DNA from 4 places in the Exiguobacterium sp. SH4S7 genome. Region 1 is predicted to be linked to each of the others. Evidence: riboswitches for the same ligand, from Rfam matches in the RefSeq annotation. Region 1 holds a riboswitch; each other region holds the start of a gene.
The links. Region 1 has a riboswitch for S-adenosylmethionine ahead of metK (methionine adenosyltransferase). Riboswitches for the same ligand answer to the same signal wherever they lie in the genome.

Region 1 (4,699 bases):
AACGATCCGAAACGGATAGCGTCATAAATTTGCGGCTCGTTCTCACGTGACAAGTTGATCGTCTTGGCGTAGCAACCGCCTTCGATATTGAAGATGCCGTCTGGCGACCAACCGTGCTCATCGTCACCGATGAGATGACGTTCCGTATCGGCCGAGAGCGTCGTCTTGCCCGTGCCCGATAGTCCGAAGAAGAGCGCCGTCTCCCCGGCGTCCGAGACGTTGGCCGAGCAATGCATCGACAAGACGTGCTGTTCAGGTAATAGGAAGTTCATGACCGAGAAAATCGATTTTTTAATTTCGCCGCCGTATTCTGTTCCCCCGATCAGAATGGTACGTTTGGCGAACGAGACGAGGATAAACGTTTCTGAGTTCGTCCCGTCAACTGTTGGGTCGGCCTTGTAGCTCGGTGCATAAATGACCGTGAATGGGTCAAACGCAGCTCTCGTCGGCCACTCTCGCAAGAACAACTGCTTCGCGAACAAGCTGTGCCACGCATACTCGGTGATGGCGCGTACCGGTAGCGTGTAGTGCTCATCTGCTCCAGCCGAAGCTTCGAGATAATACAGCTTCTGTTTCGTCTCGAGATGAGTGAGGACTTTGTCGAGAAGAGCGGTGAACTTGTCTTCTGCGATCGGCTGATTGACCGGACCCCAGTCCACTAACGAGTTGCTGACTTCATCTTGGACGACGAATTTGTCTTTCGGTGACCGCCCTGTGAATTTCCCTGTACTGACCGATAAAGCCCCGTCTTTCGTCAGTACGCCTTCACCGTTACGAATGGCTTCTTCCACCAGTTCTGGAACCGTTAAGTTCCGTAATACATCGGCACCCTTAATTAATTCTTCGATTTTCAGGAGCGTAGTCGCCATCCTGAATCCCACCTTTCCCCTAAATAGATGTGGATGAAATCCGCATACTTCCGCGATTAATTAGTATGACACTTTTTATTATATGTGACACACTAATCAAAAACAAGCATTTCTTTACCCTTTAAAGTAAGCGCTTTCTTACAAAGACATTCTAACATATTCTGTATAAGCGGGGAGTGAAAAAACGGAAACCGTCAAAAAAATGTTTGATATTTCACAAACATAAATGATTTCCGTGATTACGAAGAAATTTACAAATTAAGCGGATACGCTTGACAGAACGGTATGGCATTTATATGATGGTGTTCGTAACGGATACTCTTATTCTGAGCGGTGGAGGGAACAAGGCCCTACGAAGCCCAGCAACCGTCCGATCCTGTAGTCTTTTTCGGAAAAGGTGCTATCCTGAAGCGAAGCGACAGCTTCGAACGATAAGAGGGTAAGGAAGAACGATTCAACCTTTCCCATTGAACGTGGCGAAAGGTTTTTTTCATTACCGTCCCAAAGCAACGCGTAAGGGGAACGAGTACCGTCCACACATCACCCTTATTAATAGGAGGTTTTTCGAAATGTCAAACTTGAACCGTCGACTTTTCACTTCGGAGTCCGTCACTGAAGGACATCCGGATAAAATTTGTGACCAAATCTCAGATGCGATTTTGGATGCAATTTTGGCTGAAGATCCAAACGCCCGCGTTGCGGCTGAGACGTCTGTCACGACAGGTCTCGTGCTCGTAGCTGGTGAAATCACGACATCGACTTACGTGGATATCCCGAAAGTTGTACGTGAAACTGTTCGTGAGATCGGCTACACGCGCGCCAAATATGGTTTTGACGCTGAGACTTGTGCTGTACTCACAGCAATCGACGAGCAGTCGGCAGACATCGCACTCGGTGTCGACCAAGCGCTCGAAGCTCGTGAAGGTCAAATGACTGACGAAGAAATCGATGCGATCGGTGCCGGTGACCAAGGCCTCATGTTCGGTTATGCAACGAACGAGACACCTGAACTCATGCCGCTCCCGATCTCACTCGCTCACAAATTGTCACGTCGCTTGGCAGAAGTCCGCAAAAACGGAACGCTCACTTACCTTCGTCCAGACGGTAAGACGCAAGTAACTGTCGAATACGACCAAGACAACAACCCGGTCCGTATCGATACGATCGTCATCTCGACGCAACACGCAGAAGACATCACGCTCGAGCAGATCCAAGCGGACCTTAAAGAACACGTGATCGAAGCAGTCATCCCGGCTGAACTCATCGACGCCGAGACAAAATACTTCATCAACCCGACTGGCCGTTTCGTCATCGGTGGACCACAAGGTGATGCAGGTCTCACAGGACGTAAAATCATCGTCGACACATACGGTGGATACGCTCGCCACGGCGGTGGTGCGTTCTCAGGTAAAGATCCTACCAAAGTTGACCGTTCGGCAGCATACGCGGCCCGCTACGTGGCGAAAAACCTCGTGGCAGCTGGACTTGCTGACAAAGCGGAAGTTCAACTTGCATACGCGATCGGTGTCGCACACCCGGTTTCAATCGCGGTGGACACGTTCGGCACTGGTAAATTGAGCGAGACTGAACTCGTTGAACTCATTCGTGAGAACTTCGACCTTCGTCCGGCCGGCATCATCAAGATGCTCGACCTTCGTCGCCCGATCTACAGACAGACAGCAGCTTACGGACACTTTGGTCGCACAGACGTTGAACTCCCATGGGAGCAGACGGACAAAGCGGCAGTGCTTGAAGAAGGCGCAAAACGTTTCGCATAAGCAATAAAAAACGACCTTTCGCGAGAAAGGTCGTTTTTTATTATGCTTGTGGTTTATTTTCGTTTGTTGCGTTCTCGTTGCCAAGTGCCGTATCTTTCGCCTCGACGACTTTCTCGCCAATATCTTGCAAATCTGATTTTGCTTCCTGGGCCGTCTCGACGACTTTGTTCACGTCTTGTTTGACCGTGTCGACTTCACCGACAACTTTTTCATAGACGTTTTGCACATCGGTCGACACTTCTTGAATCATACCTGAAGCCGATTTCACTTGCTCGATGACTTGAGACGCTTTACCGGCCGGATCTTCTTTGATCGTGTCGACGAGACCGCCGACAGACGACTTCGCATTCGTGAGTGACTGTTTCGTCGTCTCACGGTTCGACGAGCTAAGTAGGGCGATCAGACCGCCGACGAGCGCACCGAGAAGCATTCCGGTCACGACGTTGATTCTAGGACCACCCGAGTTGGTTTGGTCGAATTGGCGATTCGGGTTGTTAGCGTTAGCTGCGTGCGGATCGTCTTGTAATGTTGGTTCCATGTCTAAACACTCCTTTGTAAGTTGGCATTGGTACTCATATACCCTAGTTAAAATAGAAAATAACGTTCTGCTTGATTTCGACACGAAAAAGTAATAGAAGGGCAGGATATTTTTTACGTGATGGGGAATGATAGTACTAGATTGGCCAAAAGGGGGAAGCTGTTATGAAGATGCGGGAAGCCGTACCAGAAGATGCCGCCACGATTCGAGATATCGCACTTGCGACCATCAGTGTGACAGATGACGTTCGGTCTAAGGTGATGGAGCGCGCCTATCAACAAGAAGAGATCGTCCGGGCCATCGGTTCGAGTGAAGAAGCGAAAGAACAGTTGTTCATCGTCGGTGAGGCCGAAGGAGACGTTATCGGGTTTTACCATGCGATCGACCGCGGTGATACGTGGGAAGTGCTTCGTCTCTATCTTCATCCGGCTCACCATCGCCAAGGACTTGGGGCAGAACTGCTGACGCATCTCCAAGAGCGGAAAGCGCAGCCGATCGAGCTGTACGTCGAGAGTTCGAACGAGCAGGCGATCGCGTTCTTAAGCCACCAAGCGTTCACCGAACTGAACCGAATTCAAGAAGAAGTGTACGATCAACCGATGGAGCTCATCCATTTGCGTTACGACCCACGCTAAGACTCCAGACGGATTTTCTTTCAAACATCAGTCAGCGGCTGATGTTTTTTGTTAGAATTGATGAGACATACTAATAATGAGGTGACAGCATGACATATGAAGAAGAATCACGAAAAGGGGTCATCGTGATCGTTTACCCGTTGCAGTTCACGTCCCGACTCAGCGAAGCATTTTTGCAGCGACTCAGTGTCGACTATGAGGTGCTCGTCGTGACCGGACAGACGGTCGGACTAACGGCAGAAGACCATAAACAGCTGATCAAGAACACGCTACGGGAAGCGAGTCAGTCCAAACTACCAATTCACGTCATCGCCTTCAGTCTCGGGGCGCTCTTGACGAACCGCCTCCTGCAAGAGTACGACGTGCCGCTCGGGAGTTTGACATACATCTCCCCGCTCTTTGATTGGCATTCGTCCCGCCAAATCGGCGGGCTCAAACAAGTCGTCGCCAGTGCGGTCGACCGGTTCCGCCCCGATTTGCCGCTCAGTATGATGACGTTCACCGGTGGTGGGGAAGAGTCATCTCGTTTCGGCGAGATCACATACGCGCAGTACCGCGAAATCGAAGAAGAGATCGTCGAGCATCAAGAGGAGAAGAAACATTTACCTCGCTTACCGCTCGCTTGCTTCTACGCGCCGGACGATCGTTTCGCCGACGTGAAGCTGACGTTGAACGTCTGCCGCAAAATCGGCGGCGACCAAGTCTACATCCGTCGACTCGAAGGGTTCCCGCACTTTGGCTATGAACGGTTGAACACGAAGTTCGCGGAGACGCTGTTAACGTTTTATGAATTGATTCGGGAATAAATAACAGGCGACTCGCGTGAGTCGCCTGTTTTCATGCCCGTTTTTCGATCGCCACGATGAATGGCGGATGATT
Region 2 (4,699 bases), on a different contig from region 1:
CAAGCGATCAACGGGATCGACGATCGTCCGGGCGATTGTCGGTTTGCAGCAACCACAATCATTCGTGCAATGCGCGTCACAGGCGTAGGGCCAGTCGACGCGTACCGTCTCGCCTGAGAAGTCGGCGACGTTACAGTAGATGTGGTCCGGCGCGACGTGGTCTTGCAAGATCGGGTGCACGAAAAAGTCCATGCCGCCGCTGACGACGTCGAACTTCCAGCCATGTTCTCGGATCTCTTCCAAAAATGCTGGGAAACCTGGGCGCAAGGTGATGCGGTCCAGCAAGTAGTCACGGTACGCCGAAGCGTCAGCGCTCGGCAACAGCTGGAACATCTGCCCGACCCCGGAGCGGATCGAGATGTCTTGAGCGAGCACATCGTCTTTGAGCGCGTGCCATTCGGGCGGTGCGAACGCCCGCATCAAAGCGATGATGTTGTCCTCGGCCGTGATCGTCCCATCGAAGTCACACAAGATGTGAATCGTCATTGTTTTGACCACGCCTTTAACGCGGCCTCGAGCTCGTTCGTCTGGCTCGCCACGCCCAATACTTGCTCAATCGCTTGTCGGAACGCCCGGGCCCCGGCGGCCGCGCCGTCTGGGTGACCGTGGATGCCGCCGCCGGCGTTGATGACGACGTCTGTGCCGAAATCACGGATGATGTCCGGGACGAGCCCCGGATGGATGCCGGCCGACGGGACCGGTAGAATCGGCTTCGCCCAGTGCGGCCGAGCACTGCTATCCCGAATCGCGAACGCCTCATCGGATGGTGTCGCAAGTGAACCGTATGGGGACGGGAACAGCGTCAAGTCGGCCCCCGCGAGGCGGATCAATTTTCCGAGCAAGAGCGAGTGGCTGATCGAGCCGGTCAAGGCGCCGGCGAACGCCGGGTGCGCCAAAATCGGGACGTTAATTGTTGGATCGCTCGCGAGTTCGCGGAGTGTGTCGAGCCCGTATGTATAGACGTTGAACAACAGTGCCGTCGCGCCCGCCTCGATCAAGCGGAGCGCTTGGTCACGCAGCCCGAACACCGGACCGCTGAGCGTGATGGCATAGAGCGAACGTTTCCCGGTCGTTTCGAACTGTTCTTGGATGACGGCCGCTCCGATTTTAGCTCGTTCAAGCGACGGAGTGAGCGGGTTGTCGTATAGGATTTCATCATCTTTGACGATGTCGATGCCGCCGGCGAGCTGGTCTCGAAGTTGCTGTTCTAAGAAGCGTAAATCACGGCCGATGATCCCTTTAAAGATGCTCATGACGAGCGGGCGATCATGGACGTCGAGCAACTCACGAACGCCTTGAACACCGAACTTTGCTCCGGGGAATTCAGATGCAAGCGTTTCGGGTAACGTTAAGTCGATCAAGCGTACCGAGTCATCGAGCGATAATTTCCCGAACGTCGTCGTCAAGATGGATGAGAAGTCGGGCGTGACGTTATGGAGCGGATAACGGATTGTGAAGCGGCTCGTCGTTTCCGTATGCGTCGTTGAGACGATCTCGCCCCGATACGCCTTTAATTGTTCTTGCTCTAGGTGAGGCAGTTCCGTCCACGTGCCGACGGTCAGTTCGAGGGCGATTTTCTCGGCGACAGTCGCGACGCGGTCCGTCCGGCTGATTTCATATGTGGCAGTAATACTCATGTTCGTTCCTCCTTCCGGTCAAACAAAAAATGACCCCATGCCGAGGCAAGAGGTCATCATAAAAAAATGAACTCTTATCTCTCAGCTTACGCTGCAAGAATTAGCACCGTGCCCAATCGGGTCGGTTGCTGCGACATCATCGGGCTTGTCCCCTCCGTCTGCTCTTGATAAGAATGTATTTTGAAGTTGTGAAATTTAATTGAATTTTGTCACACAATATCCGGTTCGTCAATTCCTTTTTTTGAGAAAAAAAGTTTGAGTTCGTTGTTACCATATATGCATAAAAAAAGTGACCGTTGCTCCAGCAAATTGCCGTTGACAAAGGTGGGGTCGAGTCCGTATTATTCATCACAACAAGTTCACACAATCGAATACGACACTCTTATCGCGAGTTGGCAGAGGGAATTGGCCCGATGACGCCGCAGCAACCGACCAGTAGGCACGGTGCTACATCCACCAGACATACGTCTGACAGATGAGAGGAACAACCGTTACGGCTGTGCCTCTTTCTCGCGGAGAAAGGGGCTTTTTTTGTGGGGAATATACCGAAAGGGGAAACAGACATGGCTTATCAACCATTTACAGAACAGACAGTCGTCGAGCACGTCAGAACGTTAGGGTTACTCGAAGATGGGGGCATCGCGCATTGCGAGGAGATCGGGGACGGCAACTTGAACCTCGTCTTCCGCATCCGTCAAGGCGAAACGAGCCTCATCGTCAAGCAGGCGCTACCGTATGCGAAAGTCGTCGGCGAGAGTTGGCCGCTCACACTTGAACGGGCGTGGATCGAGCAGCTCGCGTTGCGCGAATTCGCCAGCGTCGTCCCGCGTTTCGTCCCGGTCGTTCTCGGCAGTGACCGGACGCTCGCCTACACGATTTTAGAAGACTTGTCCGACTTTGATATCGTCCGGACGGGCTATTTGGAAGGGAAAACGTATCCTGAACTTGCCCGTCACATCGGTGAGTTTTTAGGACAGACGTTGTTTGAGACGTCCGACTATGCGGCCGGCCCGATTGAGAAGAAGCGGAAAGAACGGGATTATTACAACCCGGAACTATGCGATATCACTGAAAAACTGATCTTCACCGATCCGTACAAAGATGCCGAATCGAACAACATCGAAACCGCGCTCCGTCAGGACGTCGAAGCGCTTTGGCGTGACCAGAAATTGAAAGTGGAGGTCACGAAACTGAAAGTCGGTTTCGTCACGAAACACGACGCGCTCTTGCACGGGGACTTACATACAGGCAGCATCTTCGCGACGCAACAAGAGACGAAAGTCATCGATCCGGAGTTCGCTTTTTATGGACCGTTCGGCTTTGACATCGGGCAAATCGTCGCCCATTTGACGCTATCGACGTTCCATGACCCACTCAAACGGTTCGAACGGTTCACGGACGTATTGACGGTATGGGAGACGTTTGAGAAGACGTTCCGGACGAAGTTTGAGACGGCGGTCGAACCGTTCAACACGGACGGATTCGTCGATGAGCTACTTCAAACCATCTTTAGCGACACGATCGGCTATGCCGGATGCGAACTGATTCGCCGCGCCATCGGCCTCGCAGGAGTCAATGACCTCGAGACGTTACCGGAAACGGTCCGGCTCGAGCGGAAACGGGAAGCGCTCACGCTCGGCACGACGCTCATTAAACAGCGCCACGATATCCGTTCGATCGATGATTTAGTGACGCTGTTAGCGGGGGTACGCGTATGACAGTCCAAAACATTCGCTTCGACCCGAACCGGGACGAGCTCGTCATTTTAGACCAAACGTTACTGCCCCATGAGGAGCGGTACGTGACGATCGCGACGCTCGAACAGGCGGAGCACGCCATCGAGACGTTACAAGTCCGAGGCGCGCCGGCCATCGCCTATTTCGGCGCATTCGTGCTCGCGAAAGAAGCGGTCCGGCTTCAAGATGACCCGGACTTCACACGCCGGCTCGACCTCGTCGGCCGTCGGTTGATCGCGACCCGTCCGACGGCGGTCAATCTGCAAAACGTGATCGAGTCGCTTCTCGGATTCAACGTCGGAGACGACTTTGAAAGGATCGCGACTGACATCAAACATCGGGCCATCGCGCTGTTCGAGCGAGACGTCGACACGTATCGGGCCATCGGGGAGCATGCGCTCACGGTGCTGCCAGCAGGGGGGAACGTCTTAACGATCTGTAACGCCGGGGCGATCGCGACGTCGCGTTACGGGACTGCGCTCGCTCCGTTTTACGTCGGGAAAGAGCGAGGTATCGCGTTTAACGTCTTCGCTTGTGAGACGCGGCCGCTCCTCCAAGGGGCACGCCTGACCGTCTGGGAACTCGACCAGGCCGACATCGACGTCACGCTCATCACCGACAATATGGCCGCTTGGACGATTCAGGCGAAAGGGGTCGACGCCATCATCGTCGGCGCTGACCGCATCACACGGACGGGTCACGTCGCCAATAAGATTGGCACGCTTCAGCTCGCCGTCCTGGCTAAACATTACGGGATCCCGTTTTACGTCGCGGCCCCGCATTCGACGTTCGATTTGACGGCGGACGATGTGATTCAAATCGAGGAGCGGAGCGCGCTAGAAGTGACCCATATCGGCGGACAACCTACGGCGCCGGTCGGGATCACCGTCTTTAACCCGGCGTTTGACGTCACACCGCCTGAACTGATCACCGGACTCATCACCGAAGCGGGCGTGTTCGAGCCGAATGAAGCAGCGATCACACACCATGTAGGGGGAACGGTTCACGTGTGAAACAGCAGCTCCGTGCTTGCCCGAACGATGAAGTGTGACCGTCTTGGTATGAGACGGGAATGGCCAGATTTACTTAGTCGACAAAGGCACCGGGCAGCAGAAAAGCCCTCAGAATCTATCCTGAGGGCGCTTTTTGCGTTCTAATGCGATGAAGTCGAACGTACTCCCGTTCGTGTCTTGTTGAAACGAAGCCACTTGTCGAAACCCGCAAGCTTCATACACGCGAATCGCCCGCGCGTTGAACGTGGCAACCGACAAGGTGATACGATTTGGGTCGAACGTAGATTCGATGAAATCAAGAATCGAGGTGACG
Region 3 (4,699 bases), on a different contig from region 1:
AACCAAATCGGACTTCTCGTCTTTCAGTTCGCCAACCTAAAACCGCGCGTCGCGCTCCGCCGCTTTCGGTTCACTTATCCTTGGAACGCGATCACGTCATTTTTAGAAATCGCCATCCCGGCAAGTGTTTACTTGGCCCTCGGAGGTGAAACTGGTCTTGGCTTCTATTCGCAGGATTCGTTCGTTCCGCTCGTCGGTCTGATCATTGCCATCATTTTGAACACGGTCGTCCAGAAGTATCAGGTCGGCTGGTGGTTCCGCGTCGATATCCCGGTCCGTGATTTTTTGAGCATCGCGTTTTACACATACATCGTCAGTTTGGTCTTCATCTTCGCCGCGTCGTTCTTCCGTGAGACGAACTTGCTCGTCGTCAGCAGCATCGCGGCCGCCCTCACGTTCTTTATTAAGCGGTTGATGATTCAAAAAGGGCGCCAAGACGCGTTCAAGTCATTGATCGAACAGTACGATGAAGCGAAAGAGGCCGTCTCCCTGTCTCAAAGCGAGGCCCAGGCGATTGAAGTGTTCTTGAGTCAATGTGAGCGCCTCAACCAATATGATAAAGGGTTTGTCGAGTTCGTCCTGTTCGACCGAACGCTCTATTTCGATTTGTTGACGCGACAGCCGATCGACCGTCCGCTCGTCTTCGACTTGATGGAAGCGCGCCATCCACACGCCAAGTCTGTCGATTATGAGATGCGCTTCGAATGGGACGCAGCGTTGTCAGATGCGTTTCATGACGATTACCACAGCTTCATCTCGGTCCAGTCAGAAGAGATTGACGGGATTCGCACACGTATCGTCATGATCGGTGAACACGTCTATGGCTATCCGCCCATCATTCAAAACGAGATGGTAAAACTGTTGAAATCGTTCAACCGAACGATCAGCCGATGCCACGAACGCGACCGCCTATACACGGAAAGCCGCACCGATAGCTTGACGCTGCTCGCCAATGCGCGCGCGTTCTACGAGTATGGGATTCAACAAATCTCGGACGGCTCGATGTACCCGATCTCGGTCGCGATGCTCGACATCGACTTCTTTAAAAAAATCAATGACACGCACGGTCACCAAGTCGGAGACAGCGTGCTCCAAGAGTTCGGGCGGCGAATCCGGCAAATGCTCCGGACCGATGACTTTGCGGCCCGTTACGGGGGCGAGGAGTTCATCTTGCTGCTCAATCATTGCGACGTCGACCAAGCCGTCGATATCGCCGAACGGATTCGGCAGAAGATTGAAGATAAGCCGTTCCGTGTCGATGGGGTCGATATTCCCGTGACCGCCTCGATCGGTGTCGATACGATTCAAGCGTTCGGCGACAAACGGCTTGATGATACGATTCGTAACGCTGACCGGGCCCTTTACGTCGGCGGCAAGTACGCCGGTCGTAACCGCGTCGCCCATTACAACTTTTTGACGACATGACTTCCCCCCGCGTCCACTGGCGCAGGGGGATTTCTGTTGACAACCCGATTTGAAACAGGTACGTTAGGAAACGTGTCTAACAACTACATCATGACGACTTTTTATCAAGAGAGACGGAGGGACTGGCCCTTAGATGTCTCGGCAGCGGGTAACCTGTGCCAAATCCAGCGAGCGTTCTGCTCGAAAGATGAAAAGGGTGTCTCTTACAGAGAGAGCCTTTTTCGGAAGGCTCTTTTTTTCTACTCTATGAAATGAGGTGAATCGATTGGAACAACCAACAGCTAACAAATGGGCACTCTTGCCCTTGCTCGTCTTCCTCGTCTTCTTCATCGGGGCGGGTATTTATTATGGCGACTTTTACAAGTTCCCGGTGCTGATCGCGGCGTTGATCGCTTTAATTGTCGCTGCGATGATGACGAAAGGAAGCGTCACTCAGACCGTTGAGCGCATCGCCCAAGGTGCCGGTAATCCAGGCATCTTGATCATGATATTCATCTTCCTGCTCGCCGGTGCGTTCTCGAGCGTCGCCGGTGCAATCGGTGCGATTGACGCGACGGTCAATGCGGCCTTGACGTTCCTGCCACCGTCACTCTTACTGAGCGGACTGTTCGTCATCGCCGCTTTCATCTCGATGGCGATGGGCACATCGACCGGTACGATTGCCGCGCTCGCCCCGATCGCGCTCGGCATCCATCAAGAGAGCGGGGTCAATATCGCGATCGCGGCCGCGGCCGTTGTCGGCGGGGCCATGTTCGGAGACAATTTGTCGTTCATCTCGGATACGACGATCGCCGCCGTCCGGACACAACGGACGAACATGCGCGACAAGTTCCGGACCAACTTTTGGATCGTGCTCCCGGCCGCAATCATCACGACCGTCCTGTTAGCCGTTCTCTCAAGCGGAGAGTCGACGATTGAAGTGGCCGCGTTCGAATGGTACAAGTTGATTCCGTATCTCGCCGTCATCGTCCTCGCCTTGACCGGACTGAACGTCATCCTCGTTTTGCTCGGCGGCATCGCGCTCGCTGGCATCATCGGGCTGATTGACGGAAGCTTGGCCGTCACGTCTTACGTCACGGCGATGGCCGACGGCATGATGGGCATGGCCGAGATCTCGCTCTTGACGTTATTCATGGGCGGACTCGTCGGACTCATCTCGCATAACGGTGGACTCACCTATTTACGAGACGCACTCACGTCACGGATTCAACGCCGGGCTGGTGCGGAATGGAGCATCGCCGGGCTCGTCAGTGCGACGAACGTCGCGACGGCGAACAATACGATCTCGATTCTCGTAGCAGGCCCGCTTGCCGCGAATATCGCCGATACGTATGACATCGAACGGAAAAAGTCAGCGAGCGTACTCGACATCTTCTCGTGCGGGGTACAAGGACTTCTGCCTTACGGGGCGCAGCTCCTCATCGCCGCCGAGTTGACGAACACGGCGTCCCCCGCCCTCGTCCCGTATATGTTCTATCCGTTCCTCCTGTTCATTTGCGGAGGCTTGGCGATCGTCTTCAACTTCCCACGTTTCAAAAAAACCAACTAAGCAAAAATCCTCGAAGGCGGTCGCCTTCGAGGATTTTTATGTTCTCGCTTCACGTTTACGTTTGAGCTCTTCGTTCCGTTTTTTGAAAGCGCGCCGTTTGAGAAGTTCTTCGAGACCCCGGCTGATCGCCCACAATACGAGCAAGAGCAAGCCGAGCATCGACAAGCGGAACGGGCTTTGGATGAACTCTTGCCACTGATCACCGATGACCGAGAAGATGACGACGACGAGCAGTTTCCCGAATCCGGCCGCCAATACGAACGTCCGGAGCGGCATTTGAATCAAGGCGAGTAAGTACGTGATCAAACTGACCGGGATGAACGGCAACGAATATAAGAATCCGAGCGAGATTGGACTCATATGGTTGATGCGATCGAGCCAATAGACACCCTGTTTATGTTTTTCGAGCCAACGCGTCATCGGTTTGCGGAACACGTATCGGACGGCGGCGAACACGAGGAGCGTCCCTGCCAAACTGCCGATCCACGATAAGAGCACACCGAGCCAGAAGCCATACGTGGCCGCGTTCGCCGAGATGATCAAGACGAGCGGGAGGAACGGGAAAATCGCTTCCAGGAACGGGGCCCCGAGTCCAGCCCAAGGACCTCCCGGCAGTCCTTGGAGCCATTCGATGATGTTCAATATATATTGTTGGAGTGATGTGAGCATTTCAGTTTCCACCTTCGGCTTTCGTTACTACCTTTTACCCGAATTCGTTCAAGAGGACGCATCCCCCTGCCCTCCTCAAAAAAAAATAAAAAGTATTTGCGAAATTTCACTGTGATATCTATCATATAATAATGGACTTGTGGTTGCAGGCAAGTTCATTCGTCGAACGACACAACCCAACGTTCGTTTTCCTGCAAAAAACTGAACACAGGGGAGCAATAACATGGAAACAAAACCAATGCGGGTCTTACTGTACTATAAGTACGTCAACATCGAGGACCCAGAAACACTGACACAACAACACCTCAAGTATTGTAAGGACCTCGGGATCAAAGGACGTATCTTGATTTCTTCCGAAGGAATCAACGGGACGTGCTCGGGCACTTGGGAACAAACCGAACAGTACATGAACGACTTGAAAGCCGATCCATACTTCAGCGACATCGAGTTCAAAATCGATGAAGTCGAAGAGCATGCTTTCAAGAAAATCTTTGTCCGTCACAAACAAGAGCTCGTGACGTGGCGCTTTGATGGCGAGTTCGACGTGCCTAAACAACACGGTGCGTATCTCGAACCGGAAGAATGGAAAGAGATGATGAATCGCGATGATGTCGTCATCCTCGACGTTCGTAACAACTACGAGTACGATCTTGGTCACTTCAAAAATGCGATCAAAATCGACGTAGAGGCTTCTCGTTACATGCCAGACTGGCTCGAGGAGAACAAAGACCTCTACGAAGGGAAAACACTTCTCACGTACTGTACCGGAGGCGTCCGTTGCGAGAAATTTACCGCATATATGCGTGACCAAGGTCACGACAACATCTTCCATTTAAAAGGCGGCGTCGCCATGTACGGCAAGGACGAAGCGACGCAAGGTGAAAACTGGGACGGCGAGCTTTACGTCTTTGACGAGCGCATCAACGTCCCGGTCAACACGGTCAATCCGTCAGTCGTTTCAGCATGTATGCACTGCGGAACGAAGACGGTCCGTTACGTTAATTGTGCCAACCCGGTATGTAACGCCCAACACTTCTGTTGTGAAGAGTGTGAGCC
Region 4 (4,699 bases), on a different contig from region 1:
GAGCGTATAGAGGAGCCGCGGCACGACCGCAATCAACATCATCCCGATCCCGAAAATCGTCGCCCCGACCAGCATGACGTTGCCGAACGGTTTGCGCCCGAGTTTTGAGGCGATCGGGAATTGGAACAAGACGACCATGATGCCGTTCAAGGCGAGCAGATAGGCGAACGGGTTCTCGCGGTCGGTGAACGACGGCATCGACTCTTTCAAGAACAGCGGCAACATGCTCTCGATCAGCGAGAAGCCCATCGAGATGAAGACGCCGGCGAAGATGAAGACGAGAAAGACTTTGTCGTTGTAAAAGACGCGTAAGACGTCACGGTTCGACGGTGTCTCCGCTTCGGTCGTCTCTGGGAGCGACTCGCGGATGAAACGTCCGAGAACGAGCGCGTACAAGGCGAAGACGAACGCTGCCGTGAAGAAGATGTACTGTCGGTCGATGAACAAGACGGCACTGCCGAGCAGGGGACCGAACGCCGCCCCGATATTATGCCCCATCCGTAAGAGACCGAACGCCTCGTTCATCTGTTCCGGCTCGGTCACGTCGGCGACCATCGCGCTCGCTGCCGGGTGGAACAGCGAGTTCGTCAAACCGAGCATGGCGTTCAAAAGGAGCAGCGGCCAAAACGTTTCCGCGAAAGCGAAACCGATGAGCGCGACCGCATCACCGAGGATGGCGGTCATCATGACCGGTTTTCGACCGTATAAGTCGGCGAGACGTCCGCCGACGACCGAGCCGATGAGCGCCATGATCGGTCCGGTCGCTAAGATGACGCCGACTTGGACGTAGCTGTCGAGCTTGTCGCTGTAATAGAGGACGAGGAACGGGGCGATCATGAACATCATGACACCGGTGATCGTCTCGCCGAGGAAGCGAATCCAAATGTTACGGTCGAGCCGTTTGAGTGATTGAATCATGCGTTTCACCTGCTTCTACAAAATAAAAGGGACGAAGGATGCACGGAGGCATACTCGTCCCTACTTGCTTATGCACGCCTCGGAAGACAGGCGGGTGACTTCAGTTCATGAAACGGAAGACCCCGACCTGTCAGTATGAAATTGGATACGATGTGGCTGCGTCATGACTGACATGGCGGGTCCTCCTTTCTGAAAGTTTACTCTTCGTTTCAACTGTATGACAGATTCTTGAAATGTGTCAACATATTTTGACTTGCGTCATAACAGTTCATTTAAATTCTTGCGGGTGAGCCGATAATCGATCAACCGGGACAAGACGACTTGAATCATCGCGGTCACGGGTACGCTGATGAACATCCCGACGAGGCCGAACAGGCTCCCCCCGATGATGATCGATGTGATGACCCAGAACGGGGTGATCCCGACGCTGTCGCCGAGAATTTTCGGGCCGAGCCAAAGTCCGTCGAACTGTTGCAGCAAGAAGATGAACAACAAGACGAGCAGGGCCGTGAACGGGTCGTAGAAGTAGGTGATGATGAACGCCGGGATCATCCCTAAGAGCGGCCCGACGTATGGGATGAAGTTCAGCACCCCGATGATGACACCGAGCAAGAGCGCGTACGGCGCGCCGATGATCAAGAGCCCGATGACGGCCATCACGCCGATGATGAGACAGTCGAGCGACTTTCCGATGATGTAGCGTTTAAAGATATAGTCCATCTCTTGGAAGATGTCGATCGTCGTCTTCGCCGAGGCGACCGGGAACATCGCGTACAGTAGACGCTTGAACATCCGGGCGAACACTTCCTTGTCTTTCAACAAGTAGATCGAGATGACGATCCCGATCAACAAGTTGATCAACGTCATCGTGAAGCTCGACACGTAACCGACCGAAGACACGACGGCCGTCTCGACCCATCCGGAATACCGTTCCTCGAACCGGTTAAAATCGATCGCTTGGGCGATCGTCGCATTATACTCCTCGACATACGTTTTCAGCTGCCCGAGAAAGCCATCGATTTGGCGAATATAAAACGGGAGCTCCTCGATGAGAGACGCGACGCTCGAATAGATGCGAGGGAACAGCGTCACCGCTGACACGACAAGGATCCCGATGAACGTGACGTAGACGATCAACAAGCCTTGGTAGCGCTTCAAGTGGAACCGCTCTTCTATATAGGATAGGACGGTGTTGAGGAGCAGCGCGATGGCGATCCCCATGATGATCGGCGTCAACAGCTGAAACGCATACTGCATGACCCGAGAGATCGTGTCCGGCTCGCTGATGACTTTCCATAGGACGAGCAGAATCAGCCCGATCACGCTTAACTTCCATATCAATTGACGGTTTAGTTCCAATGGTCTATCCCCTCATGCTGTAAATTTTGCAGAATAACGTTCACCTTTTACTATGAACGTTTTTTTACCGGGATTCAATAGCGGTAAGGAATTTTTGAAATAAGGATTGACAAGGTTGGTAACGTTTGGTTTACTAAATGACATATTACAGAAATTATCAATTGCATATAAAAACACTTTCTATCAAGAGAAGCGGAGGGACTGGCCCGATGAAGCTTCAGCAACAGATTGTTTCAATACTGTGCTAATTCCAGCAAGGTGACCTTGAGAGATGGAAAGGTGGTTGTTTGAATACGTCCGTATCTCGACACCCCTTTCCTCGGAAAGGGGTGTTTTTGCATAGGAGGACTATTCATGACAGACAGACGCTCGAAGTTACTTAAAACGTTACCACCCCAGCATTTCGTCGGACTCGCCGCTGAAGTCGCCGCACTCGAGCGTTCAGGCCGCGAGGTCATCCGGCTTGGCCAAGGAACGCCCGACTTGCCGACACCGGCCCCGATCTGTGAGGCGTTGCAGACGGCCCTGCTCGACCCGGCGACACACCAATACGGACCGTTCCGGGGACAGACGCGCCTGAAGCAAGCGGTCGCGACGTTCTACCAGACCGAATACGGCGTCGCGCTCGATGCCGAGACCGAAGTGGCCATCTTGATCGGCAGCAAGTCGGGACTCATCACGCTCCCGCAATGTGTGCTCGAGCCAGGTGACGGCATGTTGCTCCCGAACCCGGGCTACCCGGACTACATCTCGGGGGCGCGTCTCGCCGGTGCGGTCGTCCACGACCTCGTCCTCCGGGAAGAGAACGGCTATCTTCCTGATTACGAGACGCTCGATCCGCAGGGAGCGCGACTCATGTATTTGAACTACCCGAGCAATCCGACCGGCGCCGTCGCGTCGCCCGCGTTCTTTGACGACACGGTCCGGTTCGCGAATAAGCATGACCTCATGGTCGTCCACGACTTCGCGTACGGCAGCATCGGTTTCGACGGGCACGTCCCGCCGAGCTTCCTGCAGACGCCGGGTGCGAAAGACATCGGCATCGAGGTGTATACGATGTCGAAGGCGTTCAACATGTCCGGCTGGCGGGTCGCTTTCGCCGTCGGCAACCGCGACATCATCGAGGCGATCAACACGTATCAAGACCACGTCCATGTGAGTGTGTTCTCGGCCATCCAAGAGGCGGCCATCGCCGCGCTCGAGTCGCCACGTTCGCTCCGGGACGACTTGTCACGGTTGTATGAGGCCCGCCGCGACCGGCTCGTCGACGGGTTACGTCAGGCCGGATGGGACATCACGGCCCCGAGTGGCTCGTTCTTCGTCTGGGCGAAAGTGCCGGACGGGGACGCAAAATCGTTCTCGCATAAGCTGCTCCACGAGGCAGGGGTCGCCGTGACGCCGGGCTATTTCTTCGGCTCAGAAGGCGAGCGGTACGTCCGGTTCGGGCTCGTCTCCGCCGAGCCGAAGATCGACGAGGCCGTCGAGCGGATCGAGAAACTGTTCGCGACGTATGAAGAGGTCCGGGCATGATCCGCCAAGCCGTGCTCGAGTACGACCATGCGGATGACGGGCTCGAGCGGCTCGATGAATTGATCGCTGGCCGTCGTGCTCACGTGCTGCGCGGGCAGAACGGTTTTGACGTCGTCAAGCGTGTCCTGCCAGCGATCACTGCCTATCCGACATCGCTGTTCCGTGGCGAATGCACGGACGCCGAGGTCGAACGGCTCCGTTTGAAGGATGCGGACGTCCTCCTTGCCGTCGGTGGGGGCAAGCTCGTCGACACGGCGAAACTCGTCGCTTACCGGCAAGGTGTCCCGCTGATCGTCATCCCGACGCTCGCCTCGAACTGTGCCGCCTTCACACCGCTCAGCGTCATCTATGACGAGCACGGCACCTATGACCGCTACGACGTGTTTCGCGTCGTCATCGAGCGGGTCATCGTCGACGCAAGGGTCGTGACCGACTCGCCGTACGACTACTTCCGGGCCGGCGTCATCGACACGGTCGCCAAGTTTTACGAGGCCCGCTATTTGAGCGGCGACAGTTCGCCTGATGCCGGCGTCAATACCGGTCTCGCCTTGGCCGAGCAATGCGGCCGGCTCGTCGAACTCGACTTGAGTGAGTCCAGTTTCACCGCGTATGGGCCAGAGACCCGGTTCGCGGTCGATCACATCCTTGCCGTCGGCGGTGCCGTCGGTGGTTTCGGGGACGCCGGGACACGCGTTGCCGTCGCCCACGCTGTCCACAACGCGCTCAGCCGCTTCGAGTCGACCCATCCGTTCTTACATGGCGACAAGGTCGGCTTCGGCCTCCTTGTCCAAGAACGGTTGCGTGGCTCGTCTGACGCCCCATATTTAGAGGCGTGGCTCGCCAGGATCGGCGCGCCGACGTCACTTGAGACGCTCGGACTCGTGCCGGCCGA

Region 2: another riboswitch for S-adenosylmethionine. It lies ahead of mtnK (S-methyl-5-thioribose kinase); the one in region 1 lies ahead of metK (methionine adenosyltransferase).
Region 3: another riboswitch for S-adenosylmethionine. It lies ahead of EVJ29_RS12110 (Na+/H+ antiporter NhaC family protein); the one in region 1 lies ahead of metK (methionine adenosyltransferase).
Region 4: another riboswitch for S-adenosylmethionine. It lies ahead of EVJ29_RS10035 (aminotransferase class I/II-fold pyridoxal phosphate-dependent enzyme); the one in region 1 lies ahead of metK (methionine adenosyltransferase).

Annotation. Positions count from the first base shown of each region.
Region 1 is NZ_SJUT01000001.1:403,545-408,243, forward strand. It holds gene pckA (phosphoenolpyruvate carboxykinase (ATP)) at 1-869, opposite strand, end outside; SAM riboswitch class I at 1,188-1,307, shown strand; gene metK (methionine adenosyltransferase) at 1,439-2,647, shown strand; gene EVJ29_RS01995 (YtxH domain-containing protein) at 2,688-3,185, opposite strand; gene EVJ29_RS02000 (GNAT family N-acetyltransferase) at 3,350-3,820, shown strand; gene EVJ29_RS02005 (alpha/beta hydrolase) at 3,910-4,626, shown strand; gene EVJ29_RS02010 (tRNA (mnm(5)s(2)U34)-methyltransferase) at 4,658-4,699, opposite strand, start outside.
Region 2 is NZ_SJUT01000003.1:273,246-277,944, reverse strand. It holds gene EVJ29_RS08155 (2-hydroxy-3-keto-5-methylthiopentenyl-1-phosphate phosphatase) at 1-486, opposite strand, end outside; gene EVJ29_RS08150 (2,3-diketo-5-methylthiopentyl-1-phosphate enolase) at 483-1,637, opposite strand; SAM riboswitch class I at 1,709-1,811, opposite strand; SAM riboswitch class I at 2,017-2,119, shown strand; gene mtnK (S-methyl-5-thioribose kinase) at 2,201-3,355, shown strand; gene mtnA (S-methyl-5-thioribose-1-phosphate isomerase) at 3,352-4,386, shown strand; gene EVJ29_RS08135 (GNAT family N-acetyltransferase) at 4,495-4,699, opposite strand, start outside.
Region 3 is NZ_SJUT01000006.1:169,269-173,967, reverse strand. It holds gene EVJ29_RS12115 (GGDEF domain-containing protein) at 1-1,425, shown strand, start outside; SAM riboswitch class I at 1,524-1,619, shown strand; gene EVJ29_RS12110 (Na+/H+ antiporter NhaC family protein) at 1,691-2,974, shown strand; gene EVJ29_RS12105 (TVP38/TMEM64 family protein) at 3,011-3,643, opposite strand; gene trhO (oxygen-dependent tRNA uridine(34) hydroxylase TrhO) at 3,867-4,699, shown strand, end outside.
Region 4 is NZ_SJUT01000004.1:199,617-204,315, reverse strand. It holds gene EVJ29_RS10045 (MDR family MFS transporter) at 1-918, opposite strand, end outside; gene EVJ29_RS10040 (AI-2E family transporter) at 1,177-2,277, opposite strand; SAM riboswitch class I at 2,455-2,555, shown strand; gene EVJ29_RS10035 (aminotransferase class I/II-fold pyridoxal phosphate-dependent enzyme) at 2,632-3,807, shown strand; gene EVJ29_RS10030 (iron-containing alcohol dehydrogenase) at 3,804-4,699, shown strand, end outside.